Regions from separate parts of the Brevibacterium sediminis genome, predicted to be linked through region 1. Evidence: riboswitches for the same ligand, from Rfam matches in the RefSeq annotation. Region 1 holds a riboswitch; each other region holds the start of a gene.

Region 1 (4,313 bases):
TCCAAGGTGTGGGGCGGCGGCATGGCCTTCTACGATCATTTCCTCCCCGGACCGACCCCCGCCAAGGCCTACCTCATCACTGCCGAACAGTTCGCCGATGTGGCGGCACAGGAGATGCACCGACCGCCCGAACCGGACAGTCCGCTGGAACGCCTCGTCTTCGATCTGGCAGCCGGCAGCTCCCACTCTCTGGGTCCGGGCGGGTACGAGACGCTGCTCGTCCTCGATGATGTCGACGGTGTCCCGATGGTCACGTTCACCGCCGCGCATCGTTCGTCAGACGTCGAACACGCTCAGCCGCAGGAGCCGTATCTGGCGATGCTGCGCACCGGCATTGCCGAAGTCAGAGCCGCTTCTGGGCTTCCCCTGCCCGCAGCTGCACAAGTGTGAGGTCGAGCAGCGGAGTCGCCACTCCCAGATCCTCCGCCTTGATCGACAGGTCGCCGAGGATGTGCTCCGTTTCGCTCGGCAGCCCTGCCGTCACATCCCGGTAGAGGGATGAGGTGAAGGCGGAACCGTCCTCGGTGAGCATCTTGATAGTCATGGCGTGGGAGGCTTCCGACACCGGGTGTCCTGCCGCAGCCGCCACGGCTTCGAGTTCATCGATGATGGCATACACGTGCGATCTGCCGCCGGCTTCCATGATCGCTCCGACCGGGGCGCGGAACAGGCAGGTGACGACTCCTGCCGCGGCGATGAAGATCCATTTCTCCCACAGCCCGTCGATGATTCCATCGACGGTCTGGAGTTTGAATCCGGGCACATCGAGCGCCTCGGAGATGCGTGTGGGCACTTCGGCGCCGTGGAGATCTCCGATGGTCATCACGGCCAGGTCGGTGAGCTGGACGACGGCTCCGTCCCTGATGGTGCCGACGATCTTGACGAACCCTCCGAGCACCTGTCCGGGGTATCTGCTCTGCAGCTTCTCGATCTGAGCCATGCCGTTGAGGAACGGAATGATCGTCGTCTGCTCGCCCACAGCCGGTCCGATATCGGCGATGACCGAGTCGAGTCCACCCGCTTTGACCGCGACGATGACGAGGTCGAAGGTTCGTGATGCGGCTGTGAGTTCCTCAGCGGTGATGACATCGACCTGATTCGTCCGATCATCACCGGGTGCAGTGAAGCGCAGTCCCTCCGCGCGGACCGTCTCCGCCCGTGCCTGCCGGAGCAGGAAAGTGACATCGCGTCCGGCCTCCTGCAGATAGGTGCCGAACGCTCCGCCGGTCGCCCCCGCCCCGGCGATGAGAATCGACAGGTCAGCGCCAGCACCGATTCCGTCGGATGCTCTGTCAGCTGCTTGGGTCATTCCAACTCCTCCTTGAGCTCCCGCGCGGCCGCAGCGGGATCCTCAGCCGAGGCTATCGCACGGACGACGACGGTACGCCTCGCGCCCGCCTGCCGGATCGCGTCCAGCCTCTCCCCGGGCGCGATACCGCCGATCGCGAACCACGGTTTGGCCGCCTCGGCGGCGGTTGCGGTCAGCAGCGCCGTCCCCACAGAGGCGCGGCCTGGCTTCGTCGGGGTCTCCCAGACCGGCCCGACACAGAAATAGTCGGTCTCCGGGTCCGCCTCGGCGGCGAGCGCCTGCTCGAGGGAATGGGTCGAGCGGCCGAGGATGACATCGGGTCCGAGCACAGCCCTGGCCTGAGCACTGGTGAGGTCGCCTTGACCGACGTGGAAGACGTCGGCGTCGGTCAGCAGCGCAACGTCGGCACGGTCATTGACTGAGAAGAGCTTGTCGTGACGGGTGGCGATATCTTTGAGGACCTCCAATGCCGCGATCTCGGCGCGGGCCTCGAGGCTCTTGTCCCTCAGTTGGATGATGTCGACACCTCCACGGTAGGCGGCGTCGAGGAACTCGGCGAGGTCGCCCTGACCGGTCCGGGCATCGGTGCACAGGTAGAGCTTCGCCTCTGCCAGTCGCGCCTCTCTCCAGGCTCTCTTCGTCTGCCGCGCTGCGGTGCGCGGTGGCATCTGTGTGGTCATGGTCATAGAGTAGAGGAGTTCGCGGGAGCCTCCCAACGAGGCTGAGAGGGCGTAAGAGCCGACCGTCAGACCTGATGCGGATCATGCCGCCGGAGGGAGAAGCTGTGAGAGTCATTGTCGTCGGCGCCGGGATCATCGGCCTGTCCACGGCCTGGTATCTGCGCCGCCTCGGTACCGAAGTCACCATCATCGATCCTGCGCCCGCTCAGGGTGCGAGCCATGCTGCCGCAGGGATGCTCGCTCCCGCCGCCGAGGTGGTCTGGGGGCAGACTCCCCTGTACCCGCTGATGCGAGCCTCCGCACAGATGTATCCTCGGTTCTCCGCCGAGGTGGCGAGCGCCGCTGGCAGCGATCTCGGTTTTTCGGATGCCGGAACATTGGTGTGCGCCGGTGACCGAGCTGATCTGCAGGCTCTGCGGGAGCTGCGCGATGCACAATCGCGGTCCGGTTTCGCCACCGAGCTCATCACCGGCAGTGCTGCCCGCCGGGTTGAGCCGTCGTTGTCGCCTGCCGTCGCCGGGGCAGTCCACATTCCAGGCGATCACTCGATCGACCCCCGTCGGCTCACTGCCGCATTGCTGACTGTCCTGTCCTCTCACTCAGGAGGCTTCATTCGCCAGCGGGCGGCCAGCCTGATCAAGGACGGCGATACGACTGTGGGAGTCGCACTGGGCGATGGCCGCCGGTTGGAGGCCGATCAGGTGATCATCTGCGCCGGCAGCGCTGTGTCCGCGATCGTCGGTGCCCCGCAGCTGCCTCTGCGTGAGGTCTGGGGTGATGTTCTGCGACTGCGCGCCTCCGCGAAGGCGACTCCGCTGCTGAGCCGCACCATCCGCGGGCTGGTCAATGGTCGCCCCGTCTACCTGGTTCCTCGCCCGGACGGCGAGATCGTGCTCGGTGCCAGTTCGCGTGAGGACGGACTCTCCGGCACTCCGGCCGGGGCGATTCACCGGCTGCTCGCCGACGGGCAGCGACTGGTCCCGGGCATCGTCGACGCGGAGATCACCGATATCACCACCCGTGCCCGGCCCGGTTCTCCGGACGACCTGCCGATGATCGGCCGCATCGATCCCGGCTGCATCGTGAACACCGGGTATTTCCGCCACGGCATCCTCTTGGCCCCGTTCGGCGGCAGGCTCGGTGCCGAGCTCGCCCTGGGCGTCGCCTCCGACTGGCCTCCTGACGGGACGCTCGAGTCCGTGTCCCCACACCGCTTCACCACAGACCACACCAGTGCCTACCCGATGAGGAGCATCTCATGACCGACCACGACCACTCACCGACCATCGTCCTCAACGGCGCTCGCCATGAGCTGCCGGGTGCCACCTCGGCGCTCGACCTCATCGCCGACGTCACCGGACGGGAGCTGAACCCCGATGGGACACCAGCCGACGGCGGCCGCCTGGGCATCGCCCTGGCCGTCGACGGTGAAGTCATCCGTCGCGGTGCCTGGTCCGATTGCACCCTGGCCGACGGGCACACCGTCGACATCGTCACCGCCGTGCAGGGAGGTTGAGATGACCTGGACGATCGATGATGTGGAGATGTCGTCTCGCCTCGTGATGGGCACGGGAGGGGCGAGTTCCCTGAGCATTCTCGAAGACGCACTCGTGGCTTCGGGAACCGAGCTGACCACTGTGGCGATGCGCCGTTTCGATGCCGAGTCCCGCGACTCAGTGTTCACAATGCTCCAGCGTCTGGGTATTCGGGTGCTGCCGAACACCGCCGGCTGCTATACGGCCCGAGACGCCGTGCTCACCGCCCGACTGGCCCGAGAGGCGCTGGAGACGAATTGGGTGAAGCTCGAGGTCATCGCCGATGAGGACACCCTGCTGCCGGATCCCATCGAGCTCTTCGCAGCAGCCGAGGAGCTCGTCCTCGATGGGTTCACGGTCTTCGCCTACACGAACGACGATCCGGCCCTGGCGAAGCGTCTGGAGGACGCTGGTGTAGCTGTGGTGATGCCGGCCGGTGCTCCGATCGGCAGTGGGCTGGGCGTCCTCAACCCTCACAACATCGAGACCATCGTCTCCCGTGCACAGGTGCCCGTCATCCTCGACGCCGGTGTCGGCACCGCCTCCGATGCCGCTCTGGCGATGGAGCTCGGGTGCACCGCGGTGCTGCTGGCCTCGGCGGTCACCCGCGCCCACGATGCTCACGCCATGGCCCGGGCGATGGCTTTGGCCGTCGAGGCCGGGCATCTGGCGGCCGGAGCCGGGAGGATTCCCAAACGACCGTTGGCATTGGCATCATCGCCGTTCGATGGAATGGTCGCAGCACAATGACCACCGTTGCCGCCACTCCTCCGTCGCTGCCTCCTCTCG
Region 2 (4,313 bases), on a different contig from region 1:
GCCGAGGCTGGACAACCTCCTGTCCGTCCACGCCGGCGTCACCGCGCTCACCCAGCTCGATGCCGACGGGCTCGACGGCATCCCACTGTTCGCGGCGTTCGATCATGAGGAGATCGGGTCGAATTCGCGCTCGGGCGCGTGCGGTCCGTTCCTCGCCGACGTCACCGAGCGCATCGTCGCCTCCTTGCTGCCGCAGTCGACGCGCAGCGATTATCTCGCGTCGATGTCCACCTCGGTGTGTGTCTCCTCCGATGCCGGGCATGCTGCCCATCCGAACTATCCGGAACGGCACGATCCGCATGTCCGCCCCCGCCTCGGCGGCGGTCCCCTGCTCAAGCTCAACGCTCAGCAGCGCTACGCCACGGATGCGGTGGGCACCGCCGTGTGGTCACAGGCGTGCGCGGCCGCCGGAGTCGAGTACCAGGATTTCGTGTCGAACAATGCGATGCCCTGCGGGTCGACGATCGGACCGCTGACCGCGACCCGGCTGGGCATGACGACCGTTGATGTGGGCCCGGCTCTGTACTCGATGCACTCGGCCCGCGAAATGGTCGCGGTCTCCGACGTCGTCGCCCTCGGCGCCGCTGCGAAGGCGTTCCTCCAGGGCGGCTGACCGCCAACCCGTCCGACAATTCTGCGAAATTGGTTCGGCGCGGTCGGATTTTCTCACCATTGATCGGCAAGGAGGCCGAATGCACGAGGAGGATCACTTCCGAAAACGGTCGTGGCGCGCCGGACCGCTCACGCTCACCGCACCCGACCCTGAGAGCATCGACTCTGTGCTGCGCTGGCGAAACGACCCGGCAGTGACCGAATGGCTCATCCAGACCATTGTTGATCCTGCTGCGCTGAAGCGGGAGTGGTTGGACAGCCTCGACAACCCGCTTCATCATGTGCTCATCGCCCGGCACAGCGAGGATGTCGTTGCGACCGGAACCCTGTGGATCTACGACGGCCAAGGACAGATCCATGGAGACCGGAACGCCTATCGGAACTGTGAGGCGGGAATCGACTACCTCGTCGACCCGCGTCATCAGAGTCGTGGTTTCGGCGGTCAGGTCGCCCGGGTGATGTTGCAGCTGGCATTCGACGAGCTCGGTCTGCGACGTGTGAGCGCCGGATGCTTTGCCGACAATCGTGCGTCCCGTCGGATCCTGGAGAAACTGGGAATGCGGCTCGAGGAGTATTCAATTCAGGCGTCTTGGCATGCCGATCGAGGCTGGCTCGACGGCTGTTCCTACGCCATTCTCGCCGAGGAATGGTCATCACACCGATCCGATTGATGCTTCGAGGGCTGCAGTTGTCCTCACTGCGTCAGTCGTGATACGAATGGCACGACCCCACGGGAGCCCGCTGCAAGGGCTGAGATCGGACTGGATCGTCCGAGACCGTAGAACCTGATCCGGTTGATACCGGCGTAGGAAGTGAGGACTGCAGATGACTGCATTCACCCCTGAAACACCTGCCCCTGCCACGACTTCGTCTGACGCAGATTCGCACGACCAGTTCACCCTCGAGCAGTATCCGACGCATTCGCCGGCGTGGGTCGAGGACGAGGAACACGGTATCCGCGTTCCCGTGACCCGCATCGAGCTCGAGGACGCGAACGGTCGGGCCAACGATCCCGTCGACGTCTACCGCACCGTCGGACCGGGCAGCATTCCGGAAGAGGGACTGCCCGCTCTGCGATTCCCGTGGATCGAGAACCGCCTCGACACTGAGACGTATGACGCCCGCGGCCACCGCATCGCCGATGACGGTCGTGCCGCCGTCCGCCGAGGTGCCCCGTCGCAGCAGTGGAAGGGACGCAAACCGGTTCCGCGAAGGGCCAAGTCCGGCCGCACGGTGACCCAGATGCACTACGCAAGGCAGGGCATCATCACACCGGAGATGCGGTTCGTGGCGCTTCGCGAGCAGTGCGATGTCGAACTCGTGCGCGCCGAGCTCGCCGCCGGTCGCGCGATCATTCCGAACAACATCAATCACCCCGAATCCGAGCCGATGATCATCGGCAGGGCGTTCCTCGTCAAGATCAATGCGAACATCGGCAATTCCGCGGTCACCAGCTCCATCGCCGAGGAGGTGCAGAAGCTGCGGTGGGCCGCGAAGTGGGGTGCCGACACCCTCATGGATCTGTCGACCGGCAATGACATCCACACCACCAGGGAGTGGATCATCCGCAATTCGCCGATCCCCATCGGCACCGTCCCGATCTATCAGGCGCTGGAGAAGGTCGACGGCGATGCGAACGCTCTGACCTGGGAGATCTATCGCGACACGGTCATCGAGCAGTGCGAGCAGGGTGTCGACTACATGACCGTGCACGCGGGTGTGCTGCTGCGCTACGTTCCTCTCACGGCTGACCGGGTCACCGGGATGGTCTCACGCGGCGGGTCCATCATGGCCGGCTGGTGCCTTGCCCACCACGAGGAGAACTTCCTCTACACCCACTTCGATGAACTCTGCGAGATCTTCGCTCGCTACGATGTTGCTTTCTCGCTCGGCGACGGACTGCGGCCGGGTTCTATCGCCGATGCCAATGATGCCGCCCAGTTCGCCGAGCTCGACACTCTCGCCGAACTCACCGAACGCGCGTGGGCCCACGACGTCCAGGTGATGGTCGAAGGGCCCGGGCACATTCCGCTCCACCTCGTGCGGGAGAACGTCGAACGTCAGCAGGAGTTCTGTCACGGTGCGCCGTTCTACACCTTGGGTCCGCTGGTTACGGATATCGCGCCCGGATACGACCACATCACCTCGGCGATCGGGGCGACGGAGATCGCCCGCTACGGCACGGCGATGCTCTGCTACGTCACCCCGAAGGAGCATCTCGGGCTGCCCGACCGTGACGACGTCAAGACCGGGGTGATCACGTACAAGATCGCCGCGCATGCCGCCGATATCGCAAAGGGCCACCCGGGGGCGACGGCCCGCGATGATGCGCTGTCGAAGGCTCGATTCGAATTCCGGTGGCGGGACCAGTTCGCCCTCGGCCTCGATCCGGAGACCGCCGAGGCGTTCCACGACGAGACGCTGCCGGCGGAACCGGCGAAGACCGCGCACTTCTGTTCGATGTGCGGTCCGAAGTTCTGCTCGATGCGCATCTCCCAGGACATCCGCGATACCTACGGCAGCGCCGAGGCGCAGGAGGCCCTGGCGGGAATGCAGCAGAAGAGCCGCGAGTTCCTCGCATCGGGCGGAGAGGTCTACCTGCCCGATCCGACCGTCGGCCTGCGGGAAGGTTGAGTCCGGCTCCGGGCCGGATCCCGCCGGTCGGCCCTCAGAACAACTGAGGAACGAGGGCCCCGGAGAATCCTGGCCGCGGGCCGCGCTGCCCGCCGTGCGAAGCGTGGAGCTCCGCTCCTCGTCAGCGTCGATCAAGGCGGAGCGCGCCCACCGGACTGTACACAGATCGACAGACGCGCCACGCCTTGAGCGAGCAGTTGGGCGCCCCGGCTTCTCACTTATTCAGCTCGTCCAGTGCCTTCTGCGAGCCCGGGTGCAGCTTGATCGGCTCCGGCGGTTCGGCGGTGTCGAGGTTGATCTCCTTCGCCGCGGCATGCACCTTGACCAGATCGTCCTTCTTGTCGAAGAGGAGCTTCGTCAGAGCACAGGCCGTGCCTTCGTCCATGTCGTTGCGGACCATGAGCACGTTCGGGGTGACGATCGTCTTCACCGTGTCGACGCCCTTGTACGTGTCACCGGGGATCTCAGCCACCTCGTAGACGGGGTTGATCTCCTTCATCTTCCCCTCGAGGTCGGAGATGTCGAGGATCTCGACGTCCTTGCCGTTCGAGGTGAAGAGGTCGGTGACGCCGGCTGTGGGCAGTCCGCCGGACCACACCATGCCGTCGATGGTTCCGTCCTTCATCCCGTCGACGGTCTTGGACAGGTCGAGGCGCTGTTTGGTCACGTCCCCGTCCTTGAGCCCGGCGGATTCGATGAGACGGTTGGCGATGACCTCGGTGCCGGACTTCGGCGAACCGGTCGAGATCGTCTTGCCCTTGAAGTCCTCGACCGAGTCGATTTCGGCATCCTTGCGCACGACGACGTGAGTGAAGTTGTCGTAGATACGTGAGAGCGCGGAGAGGTCCTCGGCCTCCTTGAAGTCCGCATCCCCCGTCACTGCGTCGGCGGCGGTATCGGCCAGGGAGAACGCGATGTCGAAGTCGCCGCTGGACAGCTGTTGGAGGTTCTGCACGGAAGCGCCGGTCTCCGACGCTGTGGCCTTGAGGTCGGAATTGTCAGAGATCACCTGCGCCAGTCCGCCGCCGAGCACGTAGTACACACCGGTCGAGTTGCCGGTGGCGATG
Region 3 (4,313 bases), on a different contig from region 1:
CACAGGTTGCTTTGCGATAGCCATGACCTGAGTCTACGCCGCAGCACGGACATGACGAAGGGGCCAACGACGGTCGGGGTGGCGTAGGCTCGTTGAGCAGATCCGCCGGGCGAGCGATCGCGCCGGCACCCCGAGCAAAGGTTCGCGATGAGTTCTCATGCCCTGCCCGTCGGCGACGGTCCGGCGGTGCACATCATCCACGACAATCCGGAATGGATCGCTCCGTTCACGGATGCGCTCGACCGCCTCGGCGTCGCCCATGTCGAATGGCTGCTGCCCGAGACCACGATCGATCTCGACGCCGAGCCTCCACAGGGGATCTTCTGGTCGCGGCTGTCGGCGTCGGCGCACACCCGGACCGATCCGCATGTGAAGGAGTACGGGCGTGCGGTCCTCGACTGGCTCGCCGCCGCCGGCCGCCGAGTCATCAACGGACGCGATGTCTACGAGCTCGAGGTGAGCAAGGTCCGTCAGCATCGCGAGCTGGCCGGCCGGGGCTTCGATGTTCCGCGCACCGTCGCCGCGTTCGGACCGCGGGCGCTCGTCGACGCCGCGGCCGGCTTCACTCCCCCATTCATCACGAAGCACAATCAGGGCGGCAAGGGCCTCGGTGTGCGTCGCTTCGACTCCCACGCCGAGCTCGAGGCGGTCGCCGATGAGTTCGCGCCCGGTGGAGCGAATGCGCCGATCGACGGCATCACCCTCATCCAGGAGTATGTGCAGCCAGCTCAGCCGTTCATCACCCGTGCCGAATTCATCTGCGGACGCTTCCACTATGCGGTGCGCGTCGACGTCTCAGGTGGGTCGTTCGAGCTGTGCCCGGCCGATGCCTGCACGATTCCGAGTGCCGGGGCCGATCCCGACGTCGAGGCGGTCCCCCAGTTCGCCCGCCGTGAGGAGATCACGGCCGGAACACCGCTCATCGCTCGGCTCGAAACGTTGTTGGCCGACCTCGGCATCGAGATCGCCGGCGTCGAGTTCATCGAGACCGCCGACGGCCGTCAGGTCGTCTACGACATCAACACGAACACGAACTACAACCCGTCCGTCGAGTCCGCCGAACAGTCGGCAGGTCGTCAGCCTGCCGCGGACCGTATCGCCGATTTCATCGCCGACACCCTCGCCGAGGCGGCCCCACAGTCGGTATCCCCCGCCGGGTCCACAGCCCGGTGAGGTCCCGGGACACGGTCCTACGTCACCTGCTCGCCGATCTCCGCGTAGTCCGGCCTAGGCAACGCGCTCTCGTGGCCCTCGATGGGGTCGACGGTGCGGGGAAGACGATGCTCGCTCACGAGCTCGTGAATTTGGCCAAGACCGCTGCGGACGTTCCTGGACAAGATTCCGACCGCCGGGTCACCGCCATCAGCATCGACGGCTTCCACTTCCCTCGGGCGATTCGCTACGCCCAAGGCAAGGGGCCAGACACCTTCTATCGCCGTTCCTATGATTACGGAGCCTTCGTCGAATCCGTCGTCGAACCATTTCGACGAGGCGACTCGGTCGTTCCAGCCGTGTGGGACGTCGACAAGGATCGGCCGATAGCGCCCGAACCTCGGAGCCTGCCGAACGACTGCGTCCTCCTGGTCGAGGGAATCTTCCTCCATCGTCCCGAGCTTGTGGATCTCTGGGATGCGAGCATCTGGGTCGATGTTCCGTTTGAAGTCTCGGTCCCACGAGGAAACGAGCGATTTGCCGGACGGTTCGATACCGATCCCGAGGATGAGTCGAATCTCCGCTACGTCGGTGGTCAGCGACTCTACTTCGCCGAGGCTGCTCCGTGGGAAAACGCCACATGGGTGCTCGACAATCGCGATCTGGAACGGCCGACCCTGATCCGCCGGTCCGGGCCCGACCGGCCCTGATCTGCCAGCCCTGGCCCGACCGGCCCTGATCTGCCAGCCCTGGCCCGTTCGCTCTGACAGCACACCTTATCCCGATGATAGTGTCGAAGTGCTACAGGGGAGCGCCGAAAGGACCGGCGCTGAGAGTGCGCATGCAGACCCTTTGAACCTGATCCGGTGAACACCGGCGGAGGGAGTGGACAAGCAATGACCACCACAGATTTCGACACATCGATCACCGTGGACGCCGACGGAGCGGTATCAGCACTGGTGAGTTCGACCAGCCGGCAGTGGGCGGGAGCCGTCGATCACCGGTTCGTCCGGGAGCTCTTCGCCGGCAGCATCGACGACGCAGTGATGCGCGACTATCTGGTGCAGGACTATCAGTTCTTCGAGTCGTTTCTGTCGATGCTCGGCGCGTGCGTGGCCCACGCCGATGAACTCGAGGCGAAGCTGCGGTTCGCCCGACAGCTGGGAATGCTCGTCGCCGATGAGGACACCTATTTCGTCGACTCCTTCGCCGAATTGGGAGTCGATACAGCCGATTATCTCCACCCGGAACTGACCGCCCCGACGGTTGGGTTCCGCAATCTCATGGACTCGTCAGTCGCTTCGGCGTCGTATCCGCAGCTGCTCGTCGTCCTCGTTGTCGCCGAATGGCTCTATCTCGACTGGGCCGAGTCCCGGAAGGACATGCCGCCGCGACATATTCACCGAGGCTGGATCGATCTCCACCGAGGCGAGGCCTTTCACGGGTGGGTGCAGTTCCTCGTCGACGAACTCGAACGCGTCTTCCCCTCCGGCGACGCCGAAGCCGCCGAGTCCCTGACCCGCGTGTGGCGGCACGCCGTCGACCTCGAATGCGCGTTCTTCGACGATGTCTACGGCTGCGGAATCGCAGAATGAGATTCGCCGGGCTGACGACGTACCGGGCCGGAATGGTGATGCTGCTCGTTGCCGATTGCGCCTTTCTCGCATTCGGCATCATCATTCCGGTGATGGACGGAGTAATTCCGATCACTCAGTTCGCTCCGCTGGTGCTCAGCGCAGCGATAGCCCTCGCACTCGCGGCCGGCGACAACACGAACGAACAATTCAACGACCGTCGATATGTCTATCTGACATTGACGGCCGTGCTCGTTGCCATCGGCGCTGTCTCAACAAACGCTGGTCTGACCAGCACTTGGATCAGCTCAATTTCGGTGCTCTTGCTTTTGGTGCTGGTGTCGATCGTCGTCGACAAGAAGAAAAACGCGTCCCACGAGGCTGACGATCGAAAATAGGCCGCGCCGTTCCTCCCCTAGACTGGCCCCATGAGCACAGGTGTAGATGCAGTCGTCATCGGATCCGGCCCGAACGGCATGGCCGCCGCCGTCACCATGGCCCGTGCCGGGCTGAGCGTCGAAGTCTACGAGGCTCAGCCGACGATCGGCGGCGGCGCCCGCACCCTCGACCTCGGTCTGGCCCCCGGCGTCACTCATGACATCTGCTCGGCCGTCCACCCACTGGCCATCGCCAGCCCCTTCTTCGTCGACTTCGACCTGCGTGCCCGCGGCCTCGAGTTCACCACCCCCGAGATCTCCTACGCCCAGCCCCTCGACGGCAAACCCGCCGCGCTGGCCTTCCACGATCTCGAAAAGACGGTCGACCACCTCGGCGCGGCAGGACCGGAATGGCGGCGTTTCTTCGCTCCGCTGCTCGACCGGGTCGATGACGCGATCTGGCTCTCCCTCGGTGACAAACGTTCTGTGCCAGAGACCCTGCGCGATCTTCCCGGCATCGCGAACGTCGTGAAGTTCGGCCTGCGGCTCCTGTCCCAGGCCAGTCCCGCGTGGAACATTCCGCTCTCCCACGAATCCTCCCAGGCCCTGTTCACCGGCGTCGCCGCGCACGCAATCGGTGGGCTGCCGGCGATGGGCACCGCGGCCACGGCCACGATGCTCTCGACCGTCGCCCACGCGGGCGGCTGGCCCTCCCCCATCGGCGGATCGCAGTCGATCATCGACTACCTCGTCGCCGACCTCGAAGCCCACGGCGGAACCGTGCACACGGATGCGCGCATCGACCACGTATCGGACATGCCCGCTGCCCGCGCCTACCTGCTCGACACCTCGGCGCTGAACGCCGCGCAGATCTTCTCCGGCCTCATCCCGAGCCACGTCGACAAAGCCCTGCGCAGCTTCAAACACGGCAACGCCGCTGCCAAGGTCGACTTCGTCCTCAATGGACCGGTCCCCTGGTCCGACCCCGAGGTCGGCCGTGCCGGCACTATCCACATCGGCGGATCCCGGGCGCAGATGGCCGCCGCCGAGGCACAGGTGATGTCCGGTCGCATGCCCGCCGATCCCGTGTGCCTGATCTCGGATCCGACCGTCTTCGACCCATCCCGCGAGGTGAACGGCCTGCGACCGCTGTGGACGTATGCGCACGTGCCCTTCGACTGCCCGCTCGACCCGACCGAGTACATCACCC
Region 4 (4,313 bases), on a different contig from region 1:
CGTTGGTGACCAGATCAAGGCCGAGGACATCTGCACAGGCAAGGTGGAGAAGCTCTGTGCCGATGCCGGCGTGAAGTGAGCGCGTGCGCGTTCACAATCTGACGTGACCGACCTCGAGCCGGCGACCGCCACCGGTCGCCGGCTGCCGGGGTCAACGACTGCGACAAGTAGGAACAGATGACATCAGAGACACCCGACCCGGCAACTGAGGCGACGCGGACGCCGGGCAGCGACAGCGAGCCGGTGCTCGAACTGCGCGGAATCAACAAACGGTTCGGTGCAGTCCAAGCCCTGACCGACATCCATCTCAGCGTCGGTCGCGGCGAAGTCGTCGGCCTCGTCGGCGACAACGGCGCCGGCAAATCGACCCTGATCAAGGTCATCGCCGGAGTCCACGCCGCCGATGACGGCGAACTCATCATGAACGGGACGGCGCAGAGATTCTCCTCCCCGAAGGATGCACAGAAAGCCGGAGTGGCCACAGTGTTCCAGGATCTGTCCCTGTGCGAGAACCTCGACGTGGTGGCCAACCTGTTCCTCGGACATGAGAAGACCCGCGGCGGCGTCCTCGACGAAGTGACGATGGAAGCCAAATCCTGGGAGCTGCTGCGCAGCCTCTCGGCAAAGATCCCGAGCGTGCGCGTACCGATCGCGGCCCTGTCCGGCGGTCAACGTCAGACGGTCGCGATCGCCCGGTCCCTCCTCGGCGAACCATCCTTGGTCATGCTCGATGAACCGACGGCGGCACTCGGCGTCGCCCAGACGGCCGAAGTGCTCAACCTCATCGAACGGCTCAAAGAACGCGACCTCGGCGTGCTGCTCGTCAGCCACAATATGGCCGATGTGCAGGCGGTGTGCGACCGGGTGCACGTGCTGCGGCTGGGCAAGGACGCCGGTGATTTCCCCGGTGACGAGCGCACCGATGTGCTGGTCGCCGCGATCACCGGAGCCAGCGACAATGTCGTGACCAAACGCGCCGCACGGAGGGGTGAGCGTCGATGACCCGCAATTCCTTCATCACCGATGAGCGGATCTCCTCCGAAGGCGTGATCGGCACCTTCGTCCGCCGGGTCAAAGAGGGGCAGCTGGGGTCGTTCCCGGTCATCCTCGCACTCATCGTCATCGTCATCGTATTCCAGTCGGCCGACTCGAACTTCATCTCTCCGGCCAACCTAGTCAACCTCTCCACTCAGGTCGCGTTCCTCGCGATCCTGGCTCTCGGCATCAACCTCATCCTGCTCCTCGGCGAGATCGATCTGTCTCTGGCGCAATTGGGCGGTTTGGCCGCCTCGCTGCTCGGTGTCTTGGTGGTAAGGCAAGGTGTGCCGCCGGCCTTAGCGCTGGTCATCATGCTGCTGCTCGGCCTGGTCGTCGGCGCGATTCAAGGTTGGTTCTTCGCCGTCGTCGGCATCCCGGCGTTCGTCGTCACCTTGGCCGGTCTGCTCGCGTTCACCGGTCTGACTCTGACGACATTGGGCACGCAGAAGAACCTGTCGATGTCGGACACCTTCGCCTTCGACTTCGCCAGCTTCTACTTTCCTGCGATCTGGGCCTATATCTTCGGCGCCGTCGCGATCATCGGCTTCGGCGGCGGCATCATCTATTCGAAGCTGCGCCGCCACCGGGAGGGTCTCAGCGCTCCGAGCTGGACCTCTGTGATCGTGCGGATCGTACTGCTGGCCGCGATCGTGTTCGGGTTCCTCATCCTCGTCAATCAGGACTTCGGTCTGGCGATGCCTTTCTTCCTCATGATCGTCATTGCGATCATCATCGACCTCGTGCTGCGCAAGACCCGCTACGGTCGTTCCATCTACGCCGTCGGCGGAAAGGTCGAAGCTGCACGGCGTGCCGGCATCCGCGTGACCTGGGTGCGCATCAGCGTGTTCATGGCAGCCGGAGTGCTGGCCGCATTGTTCGGCTTCATCAAGACCGGTGTGACGACAAATGCGGGATCGACGCTGGTGAGCACGCAGGACCTGCTCAATGCGATCGCTGCAGCTGTCATCGGCGGCACCTCGCTGTTCGGCGGACGCGGAACCGCCTGGGCAGCCGTGCTCGGTGCTCTGGTCGTCGGTGCGATCAACAATGGTCTCTACCTCATCGGCTTCAACTCCGATGCGCAGCAGATCATCACCGCACTCGTCCTGCTCACCGCCGTCGTCATCGACGCGCTCAGCCGCCGCGGACAGAGGTACGTCGGGCGCGGGTAGTGGGGCGTGAAGCTCTCTCTGCCGACCGCTCGCCTTAGCGTCGAGCGCGCAATGCATAGCTTGATACAGCGACGTTGAGTCGAGCGGTCGGTGCTGAGCATCCAAGCAGAGTATGGAGTCGCCCGTGTCCGACCGGGCTGATACAGTCGGAGCCAATGACATGGGGTGCCTCATGAGGATCCGTTCGCACCAAAGAGTTGCGCACGGAGGACACCGAGGCTGAGAGAACACCCATCGAACCTGATCTGGGCCATACTAGCGAAGGGATCGTCATGGTTGACTTCGACCTGCGTTCTGCGAATGCGCGTCTGCGCGCAAGCAATCCACTCATCCAGTGCATCACGAACACCGTCGTGCAGCAGTTCAGCGCCAACGTGCTCCTGGCCATCGGCGCCTCCCCGGCAATGCTCGACCACGAGGCCGATGCCGGACAGTTCGCCGGGATCGCCAGCGGAGTCCTCGTCAACTTCGGCACCGCCTCGAACCACCAGCTGCTCGCCGCCGATGCCGCCATCGACGTCGCCAACACCGCCGGAAAACCCTGGGTCCTCGACCCCGTGAGCGTCGGCGCCGTCGACTTCCGCACCTCCCGCATCCGCCGCGCCGCCGCCGATCACCCGACCGCCATCCGCGGCAACGCCTCCGAGATCGCCGCACTCGCCGGAGTCGGACTCGGTGGTCGTGGAGTCGACTCCACCGATGAAGTCGACGCCGTCCTACCCGCTGCCGCGAAGCTGGCCCGAGAGACCGGTGCCATCGTCGCCGTCTCCGGACCCACCGATGCCGTCGTCGCCCACATCGACGGCACTGACCACGTCGCCCGCATCTCAGGTGGACATGAGTTCATGCCGCTCGTCATCGGCACCGGCTGCTCACTCGGTGCCGTCACCGTCGCCTACCTGGCCGCCGCCCGAGTCGGACTCGCCGACCCCGACGCCGACGTCTCAGCCGTCAACGCCACTGAGCAGTCCGCGAACGGTGGGGCCGCCTCGGCGAAGTTCGAAGCCGTCGTCGCCGCCCACGCCCACTTCGCGGTCGCCGGGGAACTCGCCGCCGATGGTGCGAAGGGGCCCGGCAGCTACTCGGTGAACTTTCTCGACGCACTCCACACCGTCGACGGTGACCGACTCGCACAGGCGAGAATCGGCCTCGACACGCTCACTTCTGCGAATGAAACCGCCGGCGAAGGCGTCCAGGCATGACCGCCGGATCCGCCCACATCGCTGACAACCCGGCTGACGACAGCGCGACCGTGAACGACCGAGACGGCTCGGCCGACCGCTTCGCCGGAATCGACACGCGCCTCTACCTCGTCACCGACTCCGCGCAGTGCGAGGCCGCCGGCCGCAGCGTCGCCGAGACCGTGCAGGCCGCCGTCGCCGGGGGAGTGGGCATCGTCCAGGTCCGCGACAAAGACATCGACGATGCAGGCTTCTATTCGCTCACCCGCCAGGTCATCGCCGCCGTCGATGCCGCCACCCGCGACACCGACCGCACGGTGCCCGTCGTCCTCAACGACCGCGTCGAGGTGGCCCGCCGCCTCATCGACGAAGGCGAGAACGTGCACATCCACGTCGGCCAAACTGACACCACCGTCGCCGAGGTGCGCGCCGCCGTGGGTGCGGAACCGCTCATCGGTCTCTCGGCCGCGAACAGCGACGAATTCGCCGCCGCCCGCGACTCCGGAGTCGTCGACCTCGTCGGCATCGGACCGGTCTTTGACACCTCCACGAAAGCAGACGCCCCCGACGGCATTGGCCCGGACCGTCTCGGGGAACTGGTGGCAGAAGCCGGCATCCCCGCGGTCGCGATCGGCGGCATCAACGCCGACCGAGCCCCTGACCTGCAGGGACGAGGGCTGATCGGGATCTGTGTGGTCTCGGCGATCTGCATGGCCGACGATCCGAAGACGGCAGCAGAGGAGCTGCTCGCCGCATACGCCGGGAGTGCACAGTGACAACCCGCCCGCCGATCACCCTGTCGATCGCCGGCACCGATCCCTCTGGCGGTGCCGGAATCCATGCCGACCTCAAGACCTTCACCGCGCGGAAGACCATGGGCACGACCGTCATCACCGCCCTCGTCGCGCAGAACACGCACGGT

Evidence for each region. Region 1 has a riboswitch for thiamine pyrophosphate ahead of thiO (glycine oxidase ThiO). Riboswitches for the same ligand answer to the same signal wherever they lie in the genome.
Region 2: another riboswitch for thiamine pyrophosphate. It lies ahead of thiC (phosphomethylpyrimidine synthase ThiC); the one in region 1 lies ahead of thiO (glycine oxidase ThiO).
Region 3: another riboswitch for thiamine pyrophosphate. It lies ahead of KTJ89_RS04555 (TenA family protein); the one in region 1 lies ahead of thiO (glycine oxidase ThiO).
Region 4: another riboswitch for thiamine pyrophosphate. It lies ahead of thiM (hydroxyethylthiazole kinase); the one in region 1 lies ahead of thiO (glycine oxidase ThiO).

Annotation. Positions count from the first base shown of each region.
Region 1 is NZ_JAHQRN010000001.1:304,649-308,961, reverse strand. It holds gene KTJ89_RS01435 (DedA family protein) at 1-390, shown strand, start outside; gene KTJ89_RS01430 (ketopantoate reductase family protein) at 344-1,309, opposite strand; gene thiE (thiamine phosphate synthase) at 1,306-1,989, opposite strand; TPP riboswitch at 2,001-2,104, shown strand; gene thiO (glycine oxidase ThiO) at 2,094-3,251, shown strand; gene thiS (sulfur carrier protein ThiS) at 3,248-3,505, shown strand; gene KTJ89_RS01410 (thiazole synthase) at 3,507-4,274, shown strand; gene moeB (molybdopterin-synthase adenylyltransferase MoeB) at 4,271-4,313, shown strand, end outside.
Region 2 is NZ_JAHQRN010000012.1:112,627-116,939, reverse strand. It holds gene KTJ89_RS19175 (M18 family aminopeptidase) at 1-613, shown strand, start outside; gene KTJ89_RS19170 (GNAT family N-acetyltransferase) at 693-1,283, shown strand; TPP riboswitch at 1,334-1,442, shown strand; gene thiC (phosphomethylpyrimidine synthase ThiC) at 1,438-3,246, shown strand; gene KTJ89_RS19160 (TAXI family TRAP transporter solute-binding subunit) at 3,461-4,313, opposite strand, start outside.
Region 3 is NZ_JAHQRN010000002.1:36,541-40,853, reverse strand. It holds gene KTJ89_RS04570 (VOC family protein) at 1-24, opposite strand, end outside; gene KTJ89_RS04565 (ATP-grasp domain-containing protein) at 148-1,173, shown strand; gene KTJ89_RS04560 (nucleoside/nucleotide kinase family protein) at 1,245-1,862, shown strand; TPP riboswitch at 1,948-2,054, shown strand; gene KTJ89_RS04555 (TenA family protein) at 2,049-2,747, shown strand; gene KTJ89_RS04550 (hypothetical protein) at 2,780-3,124, shown strand; gene KTJ89_RS04545 (phytoene desaturase family protein) at 3,155-4,313, shown strand, end outside.
Region 4 is NZ_JAHQRN010000004.1:62,281-66,593, forward strand. It holds gene KTJ89_RS10240 (substrate-binding domain-containing protein) at 1-79, shown strand, start outside; gene KTJ89_RS10245 (ATP-binding cassette domain-containing protein) at 178-1,002, shown strand; gene KTJ89_RS10250 (sugar ABC transporter permease) at 999-2,210, shown strand; TPP riboswitch at 2,362-2,495, shown strand; gene thiM (hydroxyethylthiazole kinase) at 2,483-3,412, shown strand; gene thiE (thiamine phosphate synthase) at 3,409-4,167, shown strand; gene thiD (bifunctional hydroxymethylpyrimidine kinase/phosphomethylpyrimidine kinase) at 4,164-4,313, shown strand, end outside.